One region of the Mesorhizobium sp. WSM4983 genome, then DNA from elsewhere that is predicted to be linked to it. Evidence: riboswitches for the same ligand, from Rfam matches in the RefSeq annotation. Region 1 holds a riboswitch; the other holds the start of a gene.
The links. A riboswitch is a leader RNA that binds a small molecule or an ion and turns the genes downstream of it on or off. The one in region 1 is predicted to bind S-adenosylmethionine.

Region 1 (10,783 bases):
GAAATCGCATCAGGATCGCGCAGCGCCGCCATGATTTCCCAGCCTCTCCGGCAGTTCTCTGCTCTACGCTAAATCATACCAGTTTCGGTATAGCAACCAGCAAAGATCGCATTTGACAGTTATGTCAAAGGGACACACCCTTCGCGCGTTCCGAGACGCAGCGATCGGCAACGAGCAAAATCGTATCGATTGAAACTGCGTCGCGGGGCCGATTGGGAGGATACCGGAGATCGATAAAGCCGACAGAGGCGCGACTGCGCTCCTGTTCGACTGCGCGGCCCGCGAAGCCCCGAGGTGTCGCGTCCATCAACCAGGGAGAGTAAATGTGAAGATCATCAAGACGCTGGCCGCCGTCGCGGCCCTTGGCATTGCCGCCACGACCTATTCGGCGCACGCCGCCGACAAGGGTCTCGTCGGCGTGCTGATGCCGACCAAGACCTCGCAGCGCTGGATCAACGACGGCGACGCCGTCAAGTCCCAGCTCGAAGCGCTGGGCTACACGGTCGACCTGCAATACGCGCAGGACGACATCCCGAACCAGCTCAGCCAGCTGGAAAACGAGATCACGAAAGGCCCGAAAGCGCTGATCATCGCTTCGATCGACGGCACCACCATGGCCGATGCGCTGCAGAAGGCCAATGACGCAGGCGTCGTCACCATCGCCTATGACCGGCTGATCAAGAAGACCCCGAATGTTGACTACTACACCACCTTCGACAATTTCGGCGTCGGCGTGATCCAGGCGAATTCCCTGGTCAAGGGCCTCAAGGAGCGCTTCCCGAACACCAAGCCGTGGAACGTCGAGTTGTTCGGCGGCTCGCCCGACGACAACAACGCCTTCTTCTTCTACAACGGCGCGATGTCGGTCCTGCAGCCGCTGATCGACGACGGCTCGATCAAGATCAAGTCCGGCCAGATGGGCATGGACAAGGTCGGCACGCTGCGCTGGCTCGCCGCCACCGCCCAGGCCCGCATGGACAACCTGCTCTCGGCCAACTACTCGGACGGCAGCCGCGTCGATGGCGTTCTGTCGCCCTATGACGGCCTGTCGCGCGGCATCACCGCCTCGCTGCGCGCTGTCGGCTACGGCACGGATGCTCAGCCCTGGCCGATCGTGACCGGTCAGGACGCCGAGACCGCCTCGGTCAAGCTGATCATTTCGGGCGAGCAGTATTCGACCGTGTTCAAGGACACCCGCGAGCTGGCCAAGGCCACCGTGCAGCTGGTCGACAAGGTGCTCTCCGGCGGCAAGCCCGACGGCCTCGACACCAAGACCTACAACAACGACGTCAAGGTCGTTCCCTCGATCCTCTTGACGCCGCACGAGGTCGACAAGTCGAACTACAAGGCGCTGGTCGTCGACTCCGGCTACATCAAGGCCGAAGAGCTGAAGTAATCCAGCCTTTAAGGGAGGGGTCCTGCGCGACGCAGGGCCCCTTTTCGTTCAGAAGCGACCCCGATATTGTTTTTGCCGGCTTCTGCAGCGCCATGCGCCATCGCGGCGCGAGCCAGACTGCAGTATGTTGATTTCGCGCATAACGTTTTCCGGAAACGGAAGGCCTGCGCCAGGGAGCGGAATTCCTGATGAGCTCGACGATTTTGGAGATGCGCGACATCACCAAGACGTTCCCCGGCGTGAAGGCGCTGTCGAACGTGAACCTCAGCGTCGAGGAAGGAGAGATCCACGCCATCGTCGGCGAGAACGGCGCCGGCAAATCGACCCTGATGAAGGTGCTGTCGGGCGTCTACCCGACCGGTACCTATGAAGGCGAGATCGTCTTTCGCGGCCAGGAATGCCACTTCAAGGGTATTCATGATAGCGAGCATATCGGCATCGTCATCATCCACCAGGAACTTGCCCTGGTGCCGATGCTGTCGATCGCGGAAAACATCTTCCTCGGCAACGAGCACGCCAGCTACGGCGTCATCGACTGGAACGCCAACGAGAAGCGCACCAAGGCCCTGCTCGACAAAGTCGGCTTGAAGGAAGATCCCAAGACGCTGATCACCAATATCGGCGTCGGCAAGCAGCAACTGGTCGAGATCGCCAAGGCGCTCAGCAAGGAAGTGAAGCTGCTGATCCTTGACGAGCCGACCGCCTCGCTCAGCGAAAAGGACAGCCAGGCGCTGCTCGATCTTCTGCTCGAGTTCAAGCGCCAGGGCATGACCTCGATCCTGATCTCGCACAAGCTCAACGAGGTGAACCGCGTCGCCGACAAGGTTACGGTGATCCGCGACGGGCGCACCATCGAGACCCTGCCCAGGAAGGACATCAGCGAGGACCGGATCATCACTTCGATGGTCGGCCGCTCGCTCGACGACCGCTACCCGCCGCGCGAGCCGCAGATCGGCGAGGTTATTTTCGAAGTGAAGAACTGGTCGGTGTACCATCCGATCCACGCCGAGCGGCAGGTCATCAAGAACGTCAACCTCAATGTGCGCAAGGGCGAGGTGGTCGGCATTGCCGGGCTGATAGGCGCCGGCCGCACCGAATTCGCGATGAGCCTGTTCGGCCGTTCCTACGGCCGGCATATCAGCGGCGAGGTCCTGCTCAGGGGTAAGCCTCTCGATCTTTCGACGGTGAGCAAGGCGGTGGAGAACCGGATCGCCTATGTCACCGAGGACCGCAAGACCTTTGGCCTCAACCTTATCGACCACATCAAGCACAACGTGACGCTGGCCAATTTGGGAGGCGTCTCCAGCCGCGGCGTCATCGACGACATGCGCGAGATGAGCGTCGCCAACGACTATCGCAAGAAGACCAACATCCGCGCATCCAGCGTCTATCAGTTGACCGGCAATCTTTCGGGCGGCAACCAGCAGAAGGTGGTGCTGTCGAAATGGCTGTTCGCCGACCCGGAAGTGCTGATCCTCGACGAACCGACGCGCGGCATTGACGTCGGCGCCAAGTACGAAATCTACACGATCATCGCCCGCCTCGCCGCAGAGGGAAAGGCAATCGTCGTCATCTCGTCGGAAATGCCTGAATTGCTCGGCATCACCGACCGCATCTATGTCATGAACGAAGGGCGTATCGTCGGCGAAATGGCGGCAAGCGACGCCAGCCAGGAAAAGATCATGCGCGCCATCGTTCGGGGAGAAGGAAAAAAAGCCTCATGAGCACAGAAAGCGCTCCCGCGCCGCAGAGCGGCGTCGCCGAAGACGTCAAGCATGGTCCGCGTGTCGCCGTTTCGGCGCTGACGACGAACCTGCGCGAATACGGACTGATCATCGCGCTGATCGTCATCATGCTGTTCTTCCAGTACACGACGTCCGGCACGCTGTTCAAACCGGTCAACCTCAGCAACCTGGTGCAGCAGAACTCGTTCATCATCGTGATGGCGCTTGGCATGCTGCTGGTGATCGTCGCCGGCTATATCGACCTCAGCGTGGGATCGGTCGCCGGCTTCATCGGCGCGCTTGCCGCAATGATGATGGTCATCTGGCCGCTCGGTATATTCAGCAATCCACTGGTGGTCTCGATCGTTTGCCTGATCGTCGGTGCGCTTATCGGCGCGGCGCAAGGCTATTGGATCGCCTATCACCGAATACCGAGCTTCATCGTGACGCTGGCGGGCATGCTGATCTTCCGCGGCATCTGCCAGGCACTGCTTGGCGGCGGCTCCTCGGTAGGTCCGCTTCCCGACAGCTTCAAGGCGTTGAGCTCCGGCTTCATCCCCGACGTCATCGGCCCGCTGACGCTCATTCCGCCGACGGTGAATGCCGCCGGCAAGACCATCGTCGGCAGCGGCCTTACGCTGCACATGACGACGATCGTGCTCGGTCTGGTCGCGGTGCTCGCCTATGCCTATTTCGGCTTCAGAACACGGCGTAAGCGCGAACGGCATGGCTATGAGGCCGAGCCCTTCCCGCTGTTCGTCGTCAAGACGCTGGTCGGCAGCGCGCTGGCGCTGTTCCTGGTCTTCCAGTTCGCCAGCTACAGGGGCCTGCCGGTGGTGCTTCTGGTGATGGGCGTGCTGATCTCGCTGTTCGTCTTCGTCACCAAGCGCATGACCATCGGCCGCCGCATCTATGCGATGGGCGGCAACGCCAAGGCGGCGCAGCTGTCGGGCATCAACACCGAAAGGCTGACGCTGCTCGTCTTCATCAACATGGGCGTGCTGTCGGCGCTCGGCGGCCTGATCATCGCCGCTCGCCTCGGCCAGGCCGTCCCGGCCGCCGGCCTGGGCAGCGAGCTCGACGTGATCGCCGCCGTCTTCATCGGCGGCGCCTCGGCAATGGGCGGCGTCGGACAGGTCATCGGCGCCGTGGTCGGCGGCTTCATCATGGGCGTGATGAACAACGGCATGTCGATCATGGGCGTCAATGTCGACTGGCAGCAGGTGGTCAAAGGCCTGGTGCTGCTCGGTGCCGTCATCTTCGACGTCTACAACAAGAACAAGGCGTAGAGGCCGGAGGCAAGGACTAAGGAGGCATACGGGTTCTAGATCGCGAAGCTGCCGGCAACCCGTCGGCGCGAAGAAGTCCTGGAGGGACCAGGCTCGCGAGTGCAATCCGGACGAAGAGTTTCAACCGTGGCGCGGATCGGTTCCGGGCTGCGCCGGTCAGGGCTTGCCAATCGGCAGCCGGGCCAAGGCAAAAGAGAGAGGGTTCATCATGCTGATTTCCCAGATCCTCGATGACGCCGAGACGATCCGCGTTGTTGCCCGCAGCGGCGGCAAGACCCGGATCATCAACGGCGCGCGCAGCGTCTATTCGCTGGCGATGGAGGCAGCCCGCACCGGCACCGGGCTCGAGGCGCTGATCGAGCGCAAGGGCTATGGCGAGACGGTCGACCTCGACGCCGTCTACAAGAAGGGACGCCTGGTGTCGCCGATCAACCATCCCGACCCCGCGCATCTTCACCTTACCGGCACCGGGCTTACACATCTCGGCTCCGCCGCGACACGCGATTCCATGCACAAGAAGCTCAGCGACGGCGAGGAGCAACTCACCGATTCCATGAAGATGTTCCGCATGGGGCTGGAGGGCGGCAAGCCGGCCAAGGGCGAGATCGGCGTGCAACCGGAATGGTTCTACAAGGGCAACGGCACCATGGCGGTGGCGCCCGGTGCGGCGCTGATATCGCCGGCCTTCGCGCAGGACGCCGGCGAGGAGCCGGAGATCGCCGGCATCTACGTGATCGGCGACGACGGCGCGCCGTTCCGAGTCGGCTTCACGCTGTCCAACGAGTTTTCCGACCATGTGACCGAGCGCGTGAACTACCTGTTCCTCGCCCATTCCAAGCTGCGCAACGCCTCGTTCGGACCGGAAATCCTGATCGGCGACCTGCCCGCCGACATCAGGGGCTCTTCACGAATCTGGCGCGACGGCAAAGTGCTTTGGGAAAAGCCGTTCCTGTCGGGCGAGACGAACATGTCGCACACGATCGCCAATCTCGAGCATCACCACTTCAAATATTCGGCCTTCCGCCAGCCGGGCGACGTGCATGTGCACATGTTCGGCACCGCCACACTCTCGTTCGCAGACGGCGTCAGGACCGAGGAAGGCGACACGTTCGAGATCGAGGCCAAGGATTTCGGCCTGCCGCTGCGCAACCCGCTCGAGATCGAGAAGCCAGTGAAGGTGGCGGTGAAGGCGCTGTGAGGTTAGAGCGTGATCTCCCCCACGAGGGGGGAGATTGGCAGCTTCAACCTCAATAAATATCGAAATCGAAATACTTCGATTGGATCTTCTTGTAGGTGCCGTCGGCAACAATGGCGTCGATTGCCGCGTTGAGGCGGTCGCGCAGGGCGGCGTCCTCCAGGCGCACGGCGATGCCGGCCTCGGTCTCGGTGCCCTTGACGTCGCCCACCAGCTTGCAGCAGCCGTCGCTCGCCTTCTTCATCCAGTCGACCAGCACGAACTTGTCCGAGATGACGGCGTCGAGCCGGCCGTTGAGCAGATCGGTGACCGCCTCTTCCTGGGTCGGGTAGAGCTTCGCCTCGGCGCCGGCCTTGGCGTAGACGTCCTGGGCGTAGTTGGCCTGGGTGGTCGAGGCCTGGGCACCGACCGTCTTGCCGGCAAGCGAGGCCGGCTCGGTCGAGGCGATATCGGCGTCCTTCAGGGCGACCAGCGCAAGCGGCGTGGTGTAGTATTTGTGGGTAAAGGCGACCTGCTTCTTGCGTTCCTCGGTGATGCTCATCGAGGCGATGATGGCGTCGAATTTCTTGGCCTGCAGGGCCGGAATGATGCCATCCCAATCCTGGGTGACGATCTCGCATTCGATCTTCATCTGCGCGCAGAGCGCATTGGCGATGTCGATGTCGAAGCCTTCCACCTTGCCGTCCGGCGTGATGGTGTTGAAGGGCGGATAGGCGCCCTCGGTGCCGATCTTGATCTTTTCGGCCGCGTCTACCGAACCGACGCCGAGCGCCAGCATGGCGGCGGCCGCAGCCGACAGGATCCATCTGGATATCTGCATTTTCATCCCCTTGGGTTCAGGTGCTACATGCTCAGACGCAGCCAAGCACGGCGCGCGAGGCCGGGCAAGCACAGCCTGGCGATCAGCGCGCGGCGCGAAAATGCTTGGAGAGCTTCAGCCCCTGCGCCTGATAGTTGGAACCCAGCTCGCTGCCATAGAGCGCCTGCGGCCGCTTCAGCATATGCTCGTAGACGAGGCGGCCTACGATCTGGCCGTGGTCGAGGATGAACGGCACCTCGTGGCTGCGCACTTCAAGCACCGCGCGGCTGCCGCTGCCGCCGGCGGCGGAATGGCCGAAGCCCGGGTCGAAAAAGCCGGCATAGTGGACGCGGAACTCGCCGACCAGCGGATCGAAAGGCGTCATCTCGGCGGCATAGAGCGGCGGCACGTGCACGGCTTCGCGAGAGACCAGGATGTAGAACTCGTCCGGGTCGAGCACGAGCTCGCCGGCCCCGCTCTTGTAGAGCGGTTCCCAGAAGTCGACCACATCCTGAGCGGCGCGCTTGTCGACGTCGACGAGGCCGGTGTGGTGCTTGCCGCGATAGCCGACCAGGCCGTCCTTGTCGCCGTCGAGATCGATAGAGAGCGCAATGCCGCCGCCGGAGATGTTGGGCGGCTCGGTCGCAACCAGCATCTCGGCGTGATGGAGGTCACGCAACTCATTCTCCGACAGCACGGCATTGCCGGTGCGGAAGCGGATCTGCGACAGGCGCGAGCCGGCGCGCACGACGATCGGGAAGGTGCGCGGGCTGACCTCGAGATAGAGCGGGCCATGATAGCCGGCGGCGATCTTATCGAACTCATGGCCGCGGTCGGTCATGACACGCGTGAAAATGTCGAGCCGTCCGGTCGAGCTCTTCGGGTTGGCCGAAGCCGAGACTTCCGCCGGCAGCGCCAGGCTTTCCTGCAGCGGCACGATGTAGACGCAGCCCGTCTCCAGCACCGCGCCCTCGGCAAGGTTGATCTCATGCAGCTTCAGCCGGTCCAGCTTGTCGGCCACCAGATGATCGGGACCGGGCAGAAAGGAAGCCCGCACGCGAAAGGCCTTGTCGCTAAGTCTGAGATCGAGGCTGGCCGGCTGGATCTGGTTGGTGTCGAGCGCGCGCGGCGACTTCAGCGCGCCCGACTGGAAGAGCGCCGCGATGTCCTGATCCGGAAGAATGCCTGTCTGCCGCAATGTCTGGCTCCGGGCGAAGTCATTGTCGTCGCAGTTTCCTGTCGCAAAACCGCGGGACACTTTTGCGGAGGCTGCCTGGTACAACCCTCTTAATCAAGCCGGCAATTGACGCAAGCGCGGGCGAGGTCTAAAGGGTCGTTATCCCGTGGTGATTTGGCCGGTCGGCTTGCAGCCACGTTAAACAAGTCGCTAAAGGACCGTCGGGCCGCAAGGCCGTATGGACCGGTTGCGACGTCGCGGCCGGTTTTTTTGTGTTTGGAAGCAGGGCGATGACCAAGACGCGTAACTGGAAACCTCAGACGGCACTCGTGCATGGCGGGACGCTGCGTTCCGGCTTCGGCGAGACCGCCGAGGCGATGTATCTCACCCAGGGCTATGTCTACGAGACGGCCCAGGCAGCGGAGGCCCGCTTCAAGGGCGAGGAACCCGGCTTCATCTATTCGCGCTACGCCAACCCGACCGTCGATATGTTCGAGAAGCGCATGTGCGCGCTGGAAGGCGCGGAAGACGCACGTGCAACCGCTTCCGGCATGGCCGCCGTGTCCGCCGCCCTGCTCTGCAGCGTCAAGGCCGGCGATCACATCGTTGCGGCGCGAGCCCTGTTCGGTTCCTGCCGCTGGGTAGTCGAGACGCTGGCGCCGCGCTATGGCATCGAGGCAACGCTGATCGACGGCACCGACATTGCCAATTGGGAAAAAGCGGTCAGGCCGAACACCAAGCTGTTCTTCCTGGAAAGTCCGACCAACCCGACGTTGGAAGTGGTCGATATCGCCGCTGTCGCCGCTTTAGCAAATTCGATCGGCGCACGCGTGATCGTCGACAACGTCTTTGCCACGCCGCTGCAGCAGAAGCCGCTGCAGCTCGGCGCCCATATCGTGGTCTACTCGGCGACCAAGCACATCGACGGACAAGGCCGCTGCCTCGGCGGCGTCATCCTGTCGGACAAGAAGTGGATCGACGAGAACCTGCACGATTATTTCCGGCACACCGGCCCGAGCCTGTCCCCATTCAACGCATGGACGCTGCTGAAAGGCCTCGAGACGCTCCCGCTGCGCGTGCGCCACCAGACCGAAAGCGCCGGCAAGATCGCGGACTTCCTGGCTGGCCGGCCGGAGATCGCCCGCGTCATCTATCCGGGCCGGGCCGACCATCCCCAGGCGGATATCGTCAGGAAGCAGATGTCGGGCGGCTCGACGCTGATCTGCCTCTACGTCAAGGGCGGCAAGCAGGCGGCCTTCGCCTTGCAGAACGCGCTCGACATCGTGCTGATCTCGAACAACCTCGGCGACGCAAAGAGCCTGATCACGCATCCGGCGACGACGACGCACAAAAACCTCACTGACGAGGCCCGCGCCGAGCTCGGCATCGGACCAGGCACGCTCAGGCTCTCCGTCGGGCTGGAGGATACCGACGACCTGCTCGCCGACATCGAACAGGCGCTGAAGGCGGCGAAGGAATGAACCGCCACGGCGGCAAAGAGGGCGCTTGAGCCGCAGCCGGCTCAAGCAATCTCTTCGAGTTCAGTCATCCCGCTGTTGCGGATGGTCATTGCGTTGCCACGCCATTCGACGGCCCCGCCAAGCCAGCCGCGCGCCCAGATGGCGGGAAGCATCGCGTCGCGCACGATCATCGCGGTGACGCTGCGCGGCGACAGATGCCAGCCCTTGGACCAGGCGAGCATGCATTCGGGCACATAGGCGATCGCCAGCACGCAGAGCGCGGTCGTGGGCAGGCTGACACCGGCGCTTGCCGCCGCGATCAGCGCCAGAAGCAGTGGCGCGACCACACCGGTCAGGATTTCGGGCGCGAAGAACAATGGGAAGGTGACGCGGCGCAGCCGCGCCCAGCGCGCCTGGCGCGACCAGATTTCGGCGAGCGTGCGCTGGCCGAGCGGCTGCTCGAAGGGCGCGGCCACGAGATTGACCCGAAGGCCAAGGCTGTTGACCAGCTTGGTCGCCGCCGCGTCCTCGGCGATTTCGGCGGCCAAAGCCTGGATGCCGCCATTTGCATCCAGCATCGGCTTGTTCCACAGCATGCTCTTGCCCTGGGCGAAGCCAAGGCCGAGCGCTTCGCCGGCATATTGCCAGCGCGCCTGCAGCGTGTTGAGGAAGACGCATTCGACTTCGGCCCAGAAACCGTCCGGCCGCGAGCCGATCGGCGTCGAGCAGACGAGGCCGGTGTCCGGTCCCCAGGCCGCCATCAGATGCTGGACATAGCCCTTGGGCATCAGCACGTTGGAATCGGCGAGGATCACCCAGTCGTGCCGCGCCGCCTGCCAGCCCTTGATGCAGTTGTTGAGCTTGGGATTGGCGCTGATCCTGTCATCGCCGACGAGGAGCCGCGCCGGAACATTCGGAAATCGCGCGATGGCGGCGTTGATCAGCTTGACCACGGGATCTTCGGCGTGCGCGACGCAGAAGATCATTTCGTAGCGCGGCCAATCGAGCGAGAAGGCGCGGTCGAGCGTCTCCTGCGTGAACGGCTCCACGCCGCGCGACGGCACGACGATCGAGACAGGCGGCTGTTTGCTGGAAGGCGGAGGAATGACCCGCCTGGGCTTCAGCCGCGACGATGCGAGCAGGATGCTGGCAAGGTTGGAAAAAAGAAGGGCCGAGGAAGCAAAGGCGGCTGCGAGGGTCAGTTCCATCGAGATCTGGTCACTCCGGAAAGGCCGCCCGCGGCCGTTTCATCACTCGACAAAGCGCCCGAGTCGCCCGCACGGTTTGTGCACACCAACATTGTCATGTGTCACTTAAATGACATTGTTTGTCGGCACTTGCGGTGGAAAAGCCGGCAGGCTGGCGACGCTGCGGAGGTAGAACCGCGAAGCGCGCTAAAATGTTCCCTGCGGCACCGGAGTGGCTCATGTATCGCGCCGTGACGCGCAACATCGAAGTGCAGGTCAGGCCGTTCTATCTGGAGGACCGTTCCGATCCGTCCGAGAACCGTTATGTATGGGGCTACCAGGTGACGATCGACAACCGGTCGGACGAGTTCGTGCAGCTTCTGTCGCGCTACTGGCACATCACCGACGGGCGTGGCCGAGTCGAAGAGGTGCGCGGCGAGGGCGTGGTCGGCGACCAGCCGGAGCTCAACCCCGGCGACAGCTATCAGTACACGTCGGGATGCCCGCTCTCGACGCCATCCGGCATCATGGTCGGCCACTACACGATGCGCAACGG
Region 2 (10,783 bases), on a different contig from region 1:
GAGATCGAGCGAGATCATCGTTTCAGCAAGAACACCGCCTGCTGGCCGAAGAAGTTCCAGAACCACCAGGGCATCGACAGGCCGATCTTCTGGCCGTTGGCGTCGAGCGCGGTCGCCTTCTCGACCGTCGCGCCGAGCTCTTCGCACAGATTGACGAAGTCGCGAATGGTGCAGAAGTGGATGTTCGGCGTGTCGTACCAGGAATAGGGCAGGTCCTTGGTGACCGGCATCCTGCCCTTGATCAGCAGCGAGAAGCGCACGCGCCAATGGCCGAAATTGGGGAAGGAGACGATCGCGCGGTTGCCGATCCGAAGCAGCTCGTCGAGCACAAGTTTCGGGTTGCGGGTCGCCTGCAGCGTTTGCGACAGGACGACGAAATCAAAACCTTTGTCGGGGTAGAATTCGAGGTCCTTGTCGGCATCGCCCTGGACGACGGAAAGGCCGCGCGCCACGCATTCGTTGACGCCGCGCTGTGACAGCTCCAGGCCGCGGCCATCAACCTGCTTGGTCGCCTGCAGAACCTCCAGAAGCACGCCATCGCCGGAGCCGACATCGAGCACGCGCGAATGCGGCGGGATGAGATCGGTGACGACTTCGAGGTCGACGCGCTGAGCGCGATTAACGCTCATGGGCACACCTCCGGCCTTTGAGCATTTGCAGCCAATGGGAATCTCGGCGTCTCAGAAGTGCGGCCAGGACACAGAGATCGCGCGCCACTCATAGGCTGAGCCCCCTTGCGCGCGCGGCCGAGGCTATGAAGCCGTTGATGGCCGCGAACAATTCCGGTTCGTCGAGCAGGAAAGCGTCATGGCCGCGATCGGTCTCGATCTCGACGAAGGAGACGGACGCGCCGGCGGCGTTCAGCGCATGCACGATCGAGCGGCTTTCCTCGGTCGGGAACAGCCAGTCGCTTGTGAACGACACGAGGCAGAAGCGTGTCTTGGTGCCGGCGAAGGCATCCGCCAGCCGTCCGCCGTGGTCGGCGGCGAGGTCGAAATAGTCCATAGCGCGGGTCAGATAGAGGTAGGAGTTGGCGTCGAAGCGGTCGACGAAGGTCATGCCTTGATGGCGCAGATAGCTTTCGATCTGGAAATCGGCGTCGAAGCCGAAGGTCAGCGCCTCGCGATCCTGCAGGTTGCGGCCGAACTTGCGGTGCAGCGCTGCTTCCGAGAGGTAAGTGATGTGCGCGGCCATGCGCGCCACGGCGAGCCCCTTTTCCGGCCGCCTGCCGAAATCGAGATATTTGCCGCCGTGCCAGTCCGGATCGGCCATGACAGCCTGCCGCCCGACCTCGTGGAAGGCGATGTTCTGCGAGGAATGGCGGGCGCCGGTGGCGATCGGCAACGCGGAGAAGACGCGTTCCGGGTAGCTTGCGGCCCATTGCAGCACCTGCATGCCGCCCATCGAGCCGCCGAGCACGCAGAACAGCTTCTCGATGCCGAAATGATCGACCAGCATCAGCTGCGCCCGCACCATGTCGCGGATGGTGATGATCGGCAGGTCGAGCCCATAGGGCCTGCCTGTCGCCGGATCGGTCGAGGCCGGGCCGGTGGAGCCGAGGCAGCCGCCGATGACGTTGGCGCAAATGACAAAAAAGCGGCTGGTGTCGATGATCCTGCCGGGGCCGATCAGCACCTCCCACCAGCCCGGCTTGCCGGTCACCGGGTTGGTGCTGGCGACATGCTGGTCGCCGGTCAGCGCGTGGCAGACGAGGATGGCGTTGGAGCGGGCGTCGTTGAGGGCGCCGTAGGTCTGGTAAGCGACCTGGAACGGCGACAGCACGGTGCCCGCATCGAGTTTTAGCGGCTTGTCGGGACCGAACTGCAACACCGGGCTCGACGGTTGGTCGGCCTCGTGGTTGGTCCTTGGAGCGCGCTGAGCGGCCATTGCATTCCCCATCCAGTCGCATCGATCTCGCGATACGGCGTCCGGCCGGCAACGGACAACAAAAAACCGGCCTGCCTTCGCAAAGCCGGTTACAGGTTGCAAACGGCCCTTTAGCGAATTGTTTAACGTGGCTGCAAGCCGACCGGCCAAATCACCACGGGAGATCCGGCTGTTCTTCTAGGGCCAGCGCCGCGCTTCGTCAACGGTCTGCCTACGCGCGAGCGCGCCGGCCCCTCGACATTCGGGGCCACCGCCTGTATTTCCGCTGCGGCCTCGAACCAGGGCCTCTCGACGGATTTGTGACATGAAGCAGGATCAGCCACGTCCGACGCCCCGCGCGGGCATCATGGACATCGAGGCCTATGTGCCGGGAAAAAGTACCGCGCCGGCCGGCGTGACGAAGGTCTACAAGCTGTCGTCCAATGAGAATCCGCTCGGGCCCTCGCCGAAGGCGATCGAGGCCGCCCGGGAGGTGGCTGCCAAATTGGACGTTTATCCCGACGGCTCCGCCCGCCGGCTGCGCGAGGCGATCGCCGATGTGTACGGCCTCAATCCGGCAAACATCGTCTGCTCCAATGGCTCCGACGAGATCCTGGGGCTGCTGGCGCAGACCTATCTCGCGCCGGGAGACGAGGCCGTGTTCACCGAACACGCCTTCATGGTTTACAAGATCTATATCCAAGCCGCCGGCGCCAAGCCGGTGGCGGTCAAGGAGACGGACGAGCGCGCCGACATCGACGCAATCCTCGCCGCGGTGACGCCGGCGACGCGGATCGTGTTCCTCGCCAACCCCAACAATCCGACCGGCACTTACGTGCCGTTCCAGGAGGTGCGCCGGCTGCATGCCGGACTGCCCAAGAGCGTGCTCCTGGTGCTCGACGCGGCCTATGCCGAATATGTGCGGCGCAACGACTATGAAGCCGGCATCGAGCTGGCCGGGAGCTCGGAGAACGTGGTCATGACCCGTACCTTCTCCAAGCTCGGCCTCGGCGGCGCACGCATCGGCTGGATGTACGGACCGGCGCATATCGTCGATGCCATCAACCGGGTGCGCGGGCCCTTCAACGTCAATGCAACCGCGATCGAGGCTGGCATCGCGGCCATCCGCGACCGCGCCCATGTCGAGCGCAGCGTGGCGCATAACGAGAAGTGGCTTGCCTGGGTCAGCGAGGAGTTGACCGGGCTCGGGCTGCGCGTGACGCCCAGCGTCGGCAATTTCGTGCTGATCCACTTCCCCGACAACAAAAAGCATTCGGCAGCGGCCGCGGACGACTATCTCAGCGCGCGCGGCTACATCCTGCGGCGCGTCACCGGCTACGGCTTTCCCAACGCGCTGCGCATGAGCATCGGCATCGAGGAGGCCAATCGCGGCGTCGTCGAGGCGCTCAAGACATTTCTGAAAAGCTGAAGCACCATGACAGCACCGATGTTCGGAAGAATAGCGCTGGTCGGCATCGGCCTGATCGGTTCGTCGCTGGCCCGCGTCATCCGCCGGGAAGGCCTGGCGCGGCACATCGCTGTCGCTACGCGCAGCCAATCGACGCTCAAGCGCGCCGAGGAACTGGGTCTCGGCGATTCCTACACGACCGAGGCCGAAGACGCGGTGCGCGACGCGGATCTCGTCATCGTCTCGGTTCCGGTCGGCTCGTCCGGCGAGGTCGCGGCCGAGATCGCGCCGGCGCTGAAGAAAGGCGCGATCCTCACCGATGTCGGCTCAACCAAAGCTTCGGTGATCGCGCAAATGCAGCCGCATGTGCCCGTCGGTGTGCATTTCATCCCCGGGCACCCGCTGGCGGGCACGGAAAAGTCCGGGCCGGATGCCGGCTTCGCCGATCTCTTCGACAACCGCTGGTGCATCTTCACGCCGCTGCCGGGCACGGATCCGGAGGCGCTGGAAAAGCTCTCCGAATTCTGGCGGCGCTGCGGCTCCAACATCGACACGATGGACCCGCAGCATCACGACATGACCTTGGCCATCGTCTCGCATCTGCCGCATATCATCGCCTACAACATCGTCGGCACCGCCGACGACCTGGAATCGGTGACCAAGACGGAAGTCATCAAATACTCCGCTTCCGGTTTTCGCGACTTTACCCGACTGGCCGCTTCCGACCCGACCATGTGGCGGGACGTGTGCCTGCACAACAAGGACGCGATCCTGGAAATGCTGGCGCGCTTCTCGGAGGATCTGGCCTCGTTGCAGCGAGCGATCCGCTGGGGCGACGGCGAAAAGCTGTTCGACCTGTTCACCCGCACGCGCGCCATCCGCCGCTCGATCATCGAGGCCGGCCAGGATATCGATGTGCCGGATTTCGGCCGTCAGGCCGTGGAGCACCCGGGGGCCAAGCCCTAGGCCTTCTGCTCGATCTGTCCCGATGGGGGCCAGTGCGCCGCCATCATGGCCATTGTCTCGGCTCTGTCCGGAGCGCCGAGCCGGCCGCCGAAGCGCAGGCATTTAAGCGCGGCGGCGGCGCTGGCAAAGCGCAGCGCCTGCTCGGACGGCATGGCTTCGGCAAGGCCGACGGCGAAGGCGCCGTGGAAGACGTCGCCGGCGGCGAGCGTGTCGACCGCCTTGACCTTCGGCGCCTCGACATGCCGGACGCGACCGGTTCCCCGATCATGCCACCAGGTTCCGGCAGCGCCGCCCGTCACCGCGACGAAGGCGTCGGTGCGCGAGGCGAGATCGGCGCATGCGCTTTCCGGATCGAGCGCATGGCCGCAGACGATCCGCGCCGCCGGCTCCGAGGCGACGATGTGCGAGGCCAACGGCAAAAGCCGCTCGAGCACGTCGATCGGCGCGGTGTCGGCGTCGAGGATCGCCGGACGGCCGGCGTCCCGCGCGGCCGTCCACCAGCACGGCGTCGAGGGCGGAAAGTTCGGCAAGCGGCAGCGTGTCGGGATCGGCTTGCGCCCTGCTGTCATAGAAGGGCACGATGATGCGCTCGCCATGGGCATCCACCAGGATCGCGGCCAGCGCGGAGCGCGCGCCGGCGACGCGGCGGACCAGGCTGCAATCGACGCCTTCCGCCTCGATCTCGGCAATCAGCCGGTCGCCGACCGCATCGTCTCCCGCGCTCGCCCAAAGCGACACATCGGCGCCGAGGCGATGCGCGGCGCAGGCCGCACTCGTCGCCATGCCGGAGGCGATCTGGACACCGTCGCTGGCGATGAACTTGCCCTGATGCGCGGGCAGCGTCTCGACACGCAGGATCGTGTCGAGGGTGAACGCGCCGACGCTGAGCAGTTTGATCGGTCCGGCCATCGCAGTCTCAATCGACCGGCTTGATCTTGCCGAGCGGGATGAAGCCAAGCGAAGCTTTACCCTTCACGATCTTGAGCGGCATGGACGGTTGGTTGCCGAGCATGGCAATGCCGGCAAAACCCTGCTCGATCTCGCTCTTGTGCTCGGGAATGGCGCCGGCGAGGATCGCCGCTACGGCCTTTGGGTCCTTCAGCTTGATCGACAGATTTGCATCGATCAGGCCGTCGGCGTCGATCGAGATCGGCCCGGACACAGTTACGCGCGCCGTGCCCGATGACACGTCGAGGCTGGCAATCTCGACCGACTGGCCGCGCAGGCTTTTCGGCGGCGCCTTAATCAGCGCGACGCCGTTCTTCACTGTCGCTTCGCCGGCGCCGTCGAGTTCCGGCAGCACGCGTCCGCCGACAGCTTCCGCGTCGATCTTCAGGTCGCCAAAGCTGCCGGTATAGACGAGGTCCTGGCCGTTCGGCTGCAGCTGGCCGGCCGCCTGGCCGGCGCTGAACAGCTGCACGGGATCGGTGTCGTCGGCCGGATCGGTCTGTCCAGACAAGCCTTCCGCCTGAAGCGAAATGCGGCGCGGAAGCGGCCATGACAGCTTGACCGTGGCGTGCAGCTTGTCCCAGTCGAGCCAAAGCGGCGGCATGCCCGGCGCCACAGTCCGCAACGGCCCGCGCAGGTTCGCCACGGGCGACAGAGGCTGGGTGATGCGAGCGACGACGTTCATATCGCCGGTCGAGGCCGCTACATTCCTGGCATCGTCCTGATAGGCCAGGCTGTCGCAGGCGACCGTGAAGTCCAGTGGATAACCACTGACCGTGAGATTGGCGCAGTCGGCCTTGATGCCCTTGCCTCCAAGCTCGGCCACGGCCCGCTCGGCCTCGGTCTTGACCTTGCCGGCGAGATAGAACCATCCGCCGCTGTAGAGCGCGAACAGCACCAAGATGAACGCCGCAAGCCAGAACAGCCGGCGGCGAGGTTTGCGCGATCGCTCGTCACTTGACGTCATGCTGCGGCTCTCGTTAACCCGCTCATGCGGCGAGCGGGTGGTTGTTCTTACGCACGACAAGCGGGGACAGAAGAAGCACCTTACCGGTGTGGTGTCGTCACTCGAATGCAATCAGGCTTGGCGATATGGGCGATTTTTGGGTTTTTGGCTACGGGTCGCTGATCTGGCGGCCCGGTTTCGCACATGTCGAGACGCGGCGCGCCCGTCTTTACGGCTTCCGCCGGTCGCTCTGCGTCTATTCCTTCGTCCATCGCGGTACGCGTGAGCGGCCGGGCCTGGTGCTCGGCCTCGACCGCGGCGGCTCCTGCGTCGGGCTCGCCTTCCGCGTGCCCGGCGATTTGCGTGACGAAGTGCTTTCCTATCTGCGCGAGCGCGAGCTGGTGACCAGCGTCTATCTCGAACGCACTCTCGATGTCCGGCTGGATGGGGCGGGACAAGGCGGAACGGTCGAAGCGGTCGCCTACATCGTCGACCGCGCGCATGAGCAATATGCCGGCGGGCTCGACGCCGGCCATGCGGCAAAAGTCGTGCGCGGCGCCGTGGGCCAATCGGGCAGGAACGAAGACTATGTCCTGAGCACAGTGGAGCATCTGAGGGCGCTCGGCATCCGCGACCACTGGCTGGAAGAGGTGGGGCGGCAGGTCGCGTCTTCGTGAAGATCTGGCCCGATCAAAAAGCAAAACCATGCCTTTGACCTCGGCAAGGCACGACCTAGCTTAGCCGCAATCCATCCTCTGGGCACCCAGGCCCTTCCCAGCATCACGGAGATCAGTCTTGCAGAAACGCCGTCTCGGTCGCACCGACCTTTCCATCGCGCCGCTGGTCCTTGGAGGCAACGTCTTCGGCTGGACCGCCGACGAGAAGACCTCGTTCGACCTGCTCGACCGCTTTGCCGAGGCCGGCTTCAACGCAGTCGACACGGCGGACGCCTATTCGCGCTGGGCGCCGGGCAACAAAGGCGGCGAATCCGAAACCATCATCGGCAACTGGATGAAGAGCCGCGGCAACCGGGACAGCATCGTCGTCATCACCAAGGTCGGCTCCGACATGGGACAGGGCAGGCGGGACCTCTCCGCAGCCTATATCGAAAAGGCGGTCGACCAATCGCTCAAGCGGCTGCAGACCGACGTCATCGACCTCTATCTGTCGCACTGGCCGGACCCGGCCACGCCTTACGAGGAAACGCTCGGCGCCTATCAGCGCCTGCTCGAGAAGGGCAAGATCCGCTATCCGGGCTGCTCCAATCTCGATGCGGGGCAATTGCGCGCGGCCCTGGATGTCGCCGGCCTGCGGGGCCTGCCGCGTTACGAGGTTCTGCAGCCCGAATACAATCTGTACGATCGCTCTTCGCTGGACGGCCCGCTGCTCGACCTGTGCAAGGCGGAAGGCCTCGGCGTCATCACCTATTTCGGCCTGGCCAAGGGGTTCCTCAGCGGCAAATACCGCAGCAAGGCCGACCTTGGCCGGAGCGAGCGTGGCGAAGACGTGGCCAAGTATCTCAACGAACGCGGCATGCGCATTCTCTCCGCGCTCGATGCCGCGGCCGGGCGCCATTCGGCCAAGCAGGCCGAAGTGGCGCTCGCCTGGATCATGGCGCGGCCGGGCATCACCGCGCCGATTGCCAGCGCCACGACGCACGCACAGATGGAAAGCCTGATCCGCGCCGCATCGCTCAAGCTTTCCGCCGACGACATCGCAGCGCTCGATCGCGCCAGCGCTTAAGGCGTGTCGATATTCAGGCGGATGCCGGCCTGACCTGGATCCAACATGCGTTGGTGCAGCAGGTCCCCCGCACGATCGTCCAAGACCTTGCAGATAGCCTCGCGATAATTCCTACCCGATCGCGGCAGGAATTGAGGTTCGGCATCGTCGGAGACGTTTTGTCCGAAGCGCAGCCCTGGCAGCAGGTGCTGGCGCTGGTCATGGCGGCGACCGTTGTCATGGGTAGCCCAGGTCCGGCGACGATCAGCGTCACCGCCGTCGGCGCCGCTTTCGGGCTGCGGCCTTCGCTGGCTTATACGTCCGGCATCGTGCTTGGAACGACGGCCGTGCTCCTGGTTGTGGCCGCCGGGATATTCGGCATGCTCGCCTCGGTGCCGGGGCTGGCACCGTTGCTGACTGTCGCTTCGGCCCTCTATATCCTCTACCTTGCCTTCAGGATCGCGACAGCGCCGCCGCTTGCCCAACGCGGCAATGCGGCGGCGCGTCCCACCTTCTTCGGCGGCTTCATGCTCGCCGTCGCCAACCCGAAAGCCTATGTGGCGATCGGCGCGGTCTTCGCGGGAGCTTCATCCACGGTCGACGGGCTCGGGATTTCGGCCAAACTTTTGGTGCTGGCAGCGATGATCGTCGCCATTCATGTGCTCTGGCTTCTCGCTGGGACGATTTTCGCGAGGCTGCTGCGCGATCCATTGGCGTCGCGGATCATCAATCTCGTCTTCGCGGCGACGCTGGTGCTGACGACTGCACTGGCGGGGCTGCCGTAAGGGGAGCTCAGGCCTTCGCCGCAGCGCCGAGCTCCGCCAGCCGCTTCACCGCCGTCGGCGGCATCGGCGGCGGGTTCGGCGCGCGCGAGGCCTCGACCAGCAGCTCGTCGCAGGCGGTCTCGGTCTCTCCGATCAGCCGCTGCATGAACTCCTCCTTGTCGAGCCCCGGAGGAATCGGCGGCAGGAAACGGGCCTTTATGGTGCCCGGATAACGCATGAACTTGCGGCGCGGCCAGTAGAGGCCGGCGACATGGGCGACCGGCACCACGGGAACGCCAAGCTGGGTATAGAGCTCGACGATGCCGTATTTGTAGGACGGCTCGGCGCCCGGTGGGCGACGAGTGCCTTCCGGGTAGATGATAAGCTGACGCGGATTGCGCGCCATCTCCTGCCTTGTCGCGGCAACGACAGCTTTCAGCGCCTTGGAGCGGCTGCCGCGGTCGACCGGGATCATGCGCATCTTCATGATGTACCAGCCGAAGAAGGGGATCCAGGTCAGCTCCCGCTTCAGGATATACAAGGCGTCGTCGAGATAAGGAAAAAAGGCGATCGCATCCCAGAAGGACTGATGCTTGGGCGCCAGGATGAAGGACCCCTCAGGCAGGTTCTCGGCACCCGTGATTTCGCTCCTGGTGCCGGCGATCTTGTCGTAAAGCCACATCGAGGTGCGCGACCAGAATTTCGGCACGAACCAGGCGCGGTGGCGGGGCGACAGGAAATAGAAGGGCGTCCAGAAGATCATCTGAACGACCAGGCTGAGATAGAAGGCAAGGTTGAACGCCAGCGAGCGGATAATGAGCATGCGGGAAAGGGCCCGGTGTGGAAGTGAGCGTTGGTTACACCAAGCGCGGGCAAAAAGGAAACGGCGCGACGGTCGGGCGCATCACAGCGAGCGCGCCAGCCGCTCCTTCAGGCGGGGCGCCGCGAAATCGAGGAAGGCGCGCAGCTTCACCGGCAGCAGGCCCTGACCGGCATGCAGGAGATTGACCGGCCATGGCGGCGGCTCGAACGGCTCGAGCACGACATGAAGCGCGCCGGCGCGCACCGCGGCGTCCGCCTGATAGGAGAGCACCCTAGTCAGGCCGAGGCCGGCGATCGCCGCATCGATTGCTGCCTCGGCGGTGTTGAGCTGCAGCCGCGAGCGGACCGGAACCACGGTTTCGCTCTTGTCGGTGCCGAAGCTCCACGTCGCGGGAGAGGCAAGCCCTTCGAAGGTGATGCATTTGTGGCCTGAAAGGTCGCGCGGTTCGAACGGCGTGCCATGCTTCGCAAGATATGCCGGGCTGGCGCAGATGATGCGGCGGATCTGGCCACGCGCGCTGCGACCATGGCCGAATCCGGCAGCTCGCCGATGCGCACGGCAAGATCGATATGCTCCTCGATCAGTTGCGTGATCCGATCGGACAGCGTCAGGCGGATGTCGACGTCGGGATAGGCGGCCAGAAAATCTGTAACAATCGGCAGCACATGCAGGCGGCCGAAGACGACCGGCGCAGTGATCACCAGCTCGCCGGTCGGGCTCAAGTATTCGCCAGCGGCGGCGCGCTCGGCTTCGCCCACCTCATCGAGGATACGGCGGCAGGCGGCGAGATAGGAACGACCAGCGTCCGTCAAGGTGAGGCGCCGCGTCGAGCGGTTGAGCAGACGCGTCTTGAGGTGCCTCTCCAGTTCGGAGAGCTTGCGGCTGACGGTGGCGAGCGGCACGCCGGCATGTCGCGCGACGGCGGAAAGGCTGCCGGCCTCCACGGTGGCTACGAACAAGAACATGGCGTCGAGGCGGTCCATTTATTCTTCCGAAATGTGGAAGGATGGATTGCAAATATGCCTTCTACCTCCGGATTTCGGAAGGGGCTACATGTCGTTCCACTTTGGCAGAGGACAGCCGCCATGGACGCCTTCACCAGCGACGTCGCCTTTACCCCTACGGTCAAGGCCATCCAGTCCCGCAAGGGCTCGCGCGCATCTTATGCGCGGGTCGAGGAGCGCGGCGGCTGGCGGGCGACGATCACGCCCGACCTCGCCGCCTTCGTCGAGGCGCAGACCAGTGTGTTCCTGGCGACAGCCAATGGCGGAGGTCAACCCTATGTTCAGCATCGCGGCGGGCCAGCCGGCTTCCTGAAGGTGCTGGACGAGCAAACGATC

Region 2: it holds a riboswitch for S-adenosylmethionine, as region 1 does, so the genes downstream of both, metX (homoserine O-acetyltransferase MetX) here and P9254_RS20260 (O-succinylhomoserine sulfhydrylase) in region 1, are expected to answer to the same signal.

The regions. Positions count from the first base shown of each region.
Region 1 covers NZ_JARTVM010000007.1:226,050-236,832, reverse strand. The annotation lists gene P9254_RS20295 (LysR family transcriptional regulator) at 1-32, opposite strand, end outside; gene chvE (multiple monosaccharide ABC transporter substrate-binding protein) at 326-1,396, shown strand; gene mmsA (multiple monosaccharide ABC transporter ATP-binding protein) at 1,585-3,120, shown strand; gene mmsB (multiple monosaccharide ABC transporter permease) at 3,117-4,409, shown strand; gene araD1 (AraD1 family protein) at 4,618-5,607, shown strand; gene P9254_RS20270 (ABC transporter substrate-binding protein) at 5,657-6,424, opposite strand; gene P9254_RS20265 (2'-deoxycytidine 5'-triphosphate deaminase) at 6,507-7,601, opposite strand; SAM riboswitch at 7,737-7,814, shown strand; gene P9254_RS20260 (O-succinylhomoserine sulfhydrylase) at 7,871-9,061, shown strand; gene P9254_RS20255 (ceramide glucosyltransferase) at 9,103-10,248, opposite strand; gene apaG (Co2+/Mg2+ efflux protein ApaG) at 10,467-10,783, shown strand, end outside.
Region 2 covers NZ_JARTVM010000002.1:419,979-430,761, reverse strand. The annotation lists gene P9254_RS09340 (Stf0 family sulfotransferase) at 1-66, opposite strand, end outside; gene metW (methionine biosynthesis protein MetW) at 15-629, opposite strand; gene metX (homoserine O-acetyltransferase MetX) at 718-1,887, opposite strand; SAM riboswitch at 1,978-2,055, opposite strand; gene hisC (histidinol-phosphate transaminase) at 2,192-3,295, shown strand; gene P9254_RS09320 (prephenate/arogenate dehydrogenase family protein) at 3,314-4,240, shown strand; partial or broken gene P9254_RS09315 (sugar kinase) at 4,237-5,149, opposite strand; gene P9254_RS09310 (DUF2125 domain-containing protein) at 5,157-6,155, opposite strand; gene P9254_RS09305 (gamma-glutamylcyclotransferase) at 6,281-6,811, shown strand; gene P9254_RS09300 (aldo/keto reductase) at 6,930-7,877, shown strand; gene P9254_RS09295 (LysE family translocator) at 8,021-8,641, shown strand; gene P9254_RS09290 (lysophospholipid acyltransferase family protein) at 8,649-9,443, opposite strand; partial or broken gene P9254_RS09285 (LysR family transcriptional regulator) at 9,525-10,426, opposite strand; gene P9254_RS09280 (pyridoxamine 5'-phosphate oxidase family protein) at 10,529-10,783, shown strand, end outside.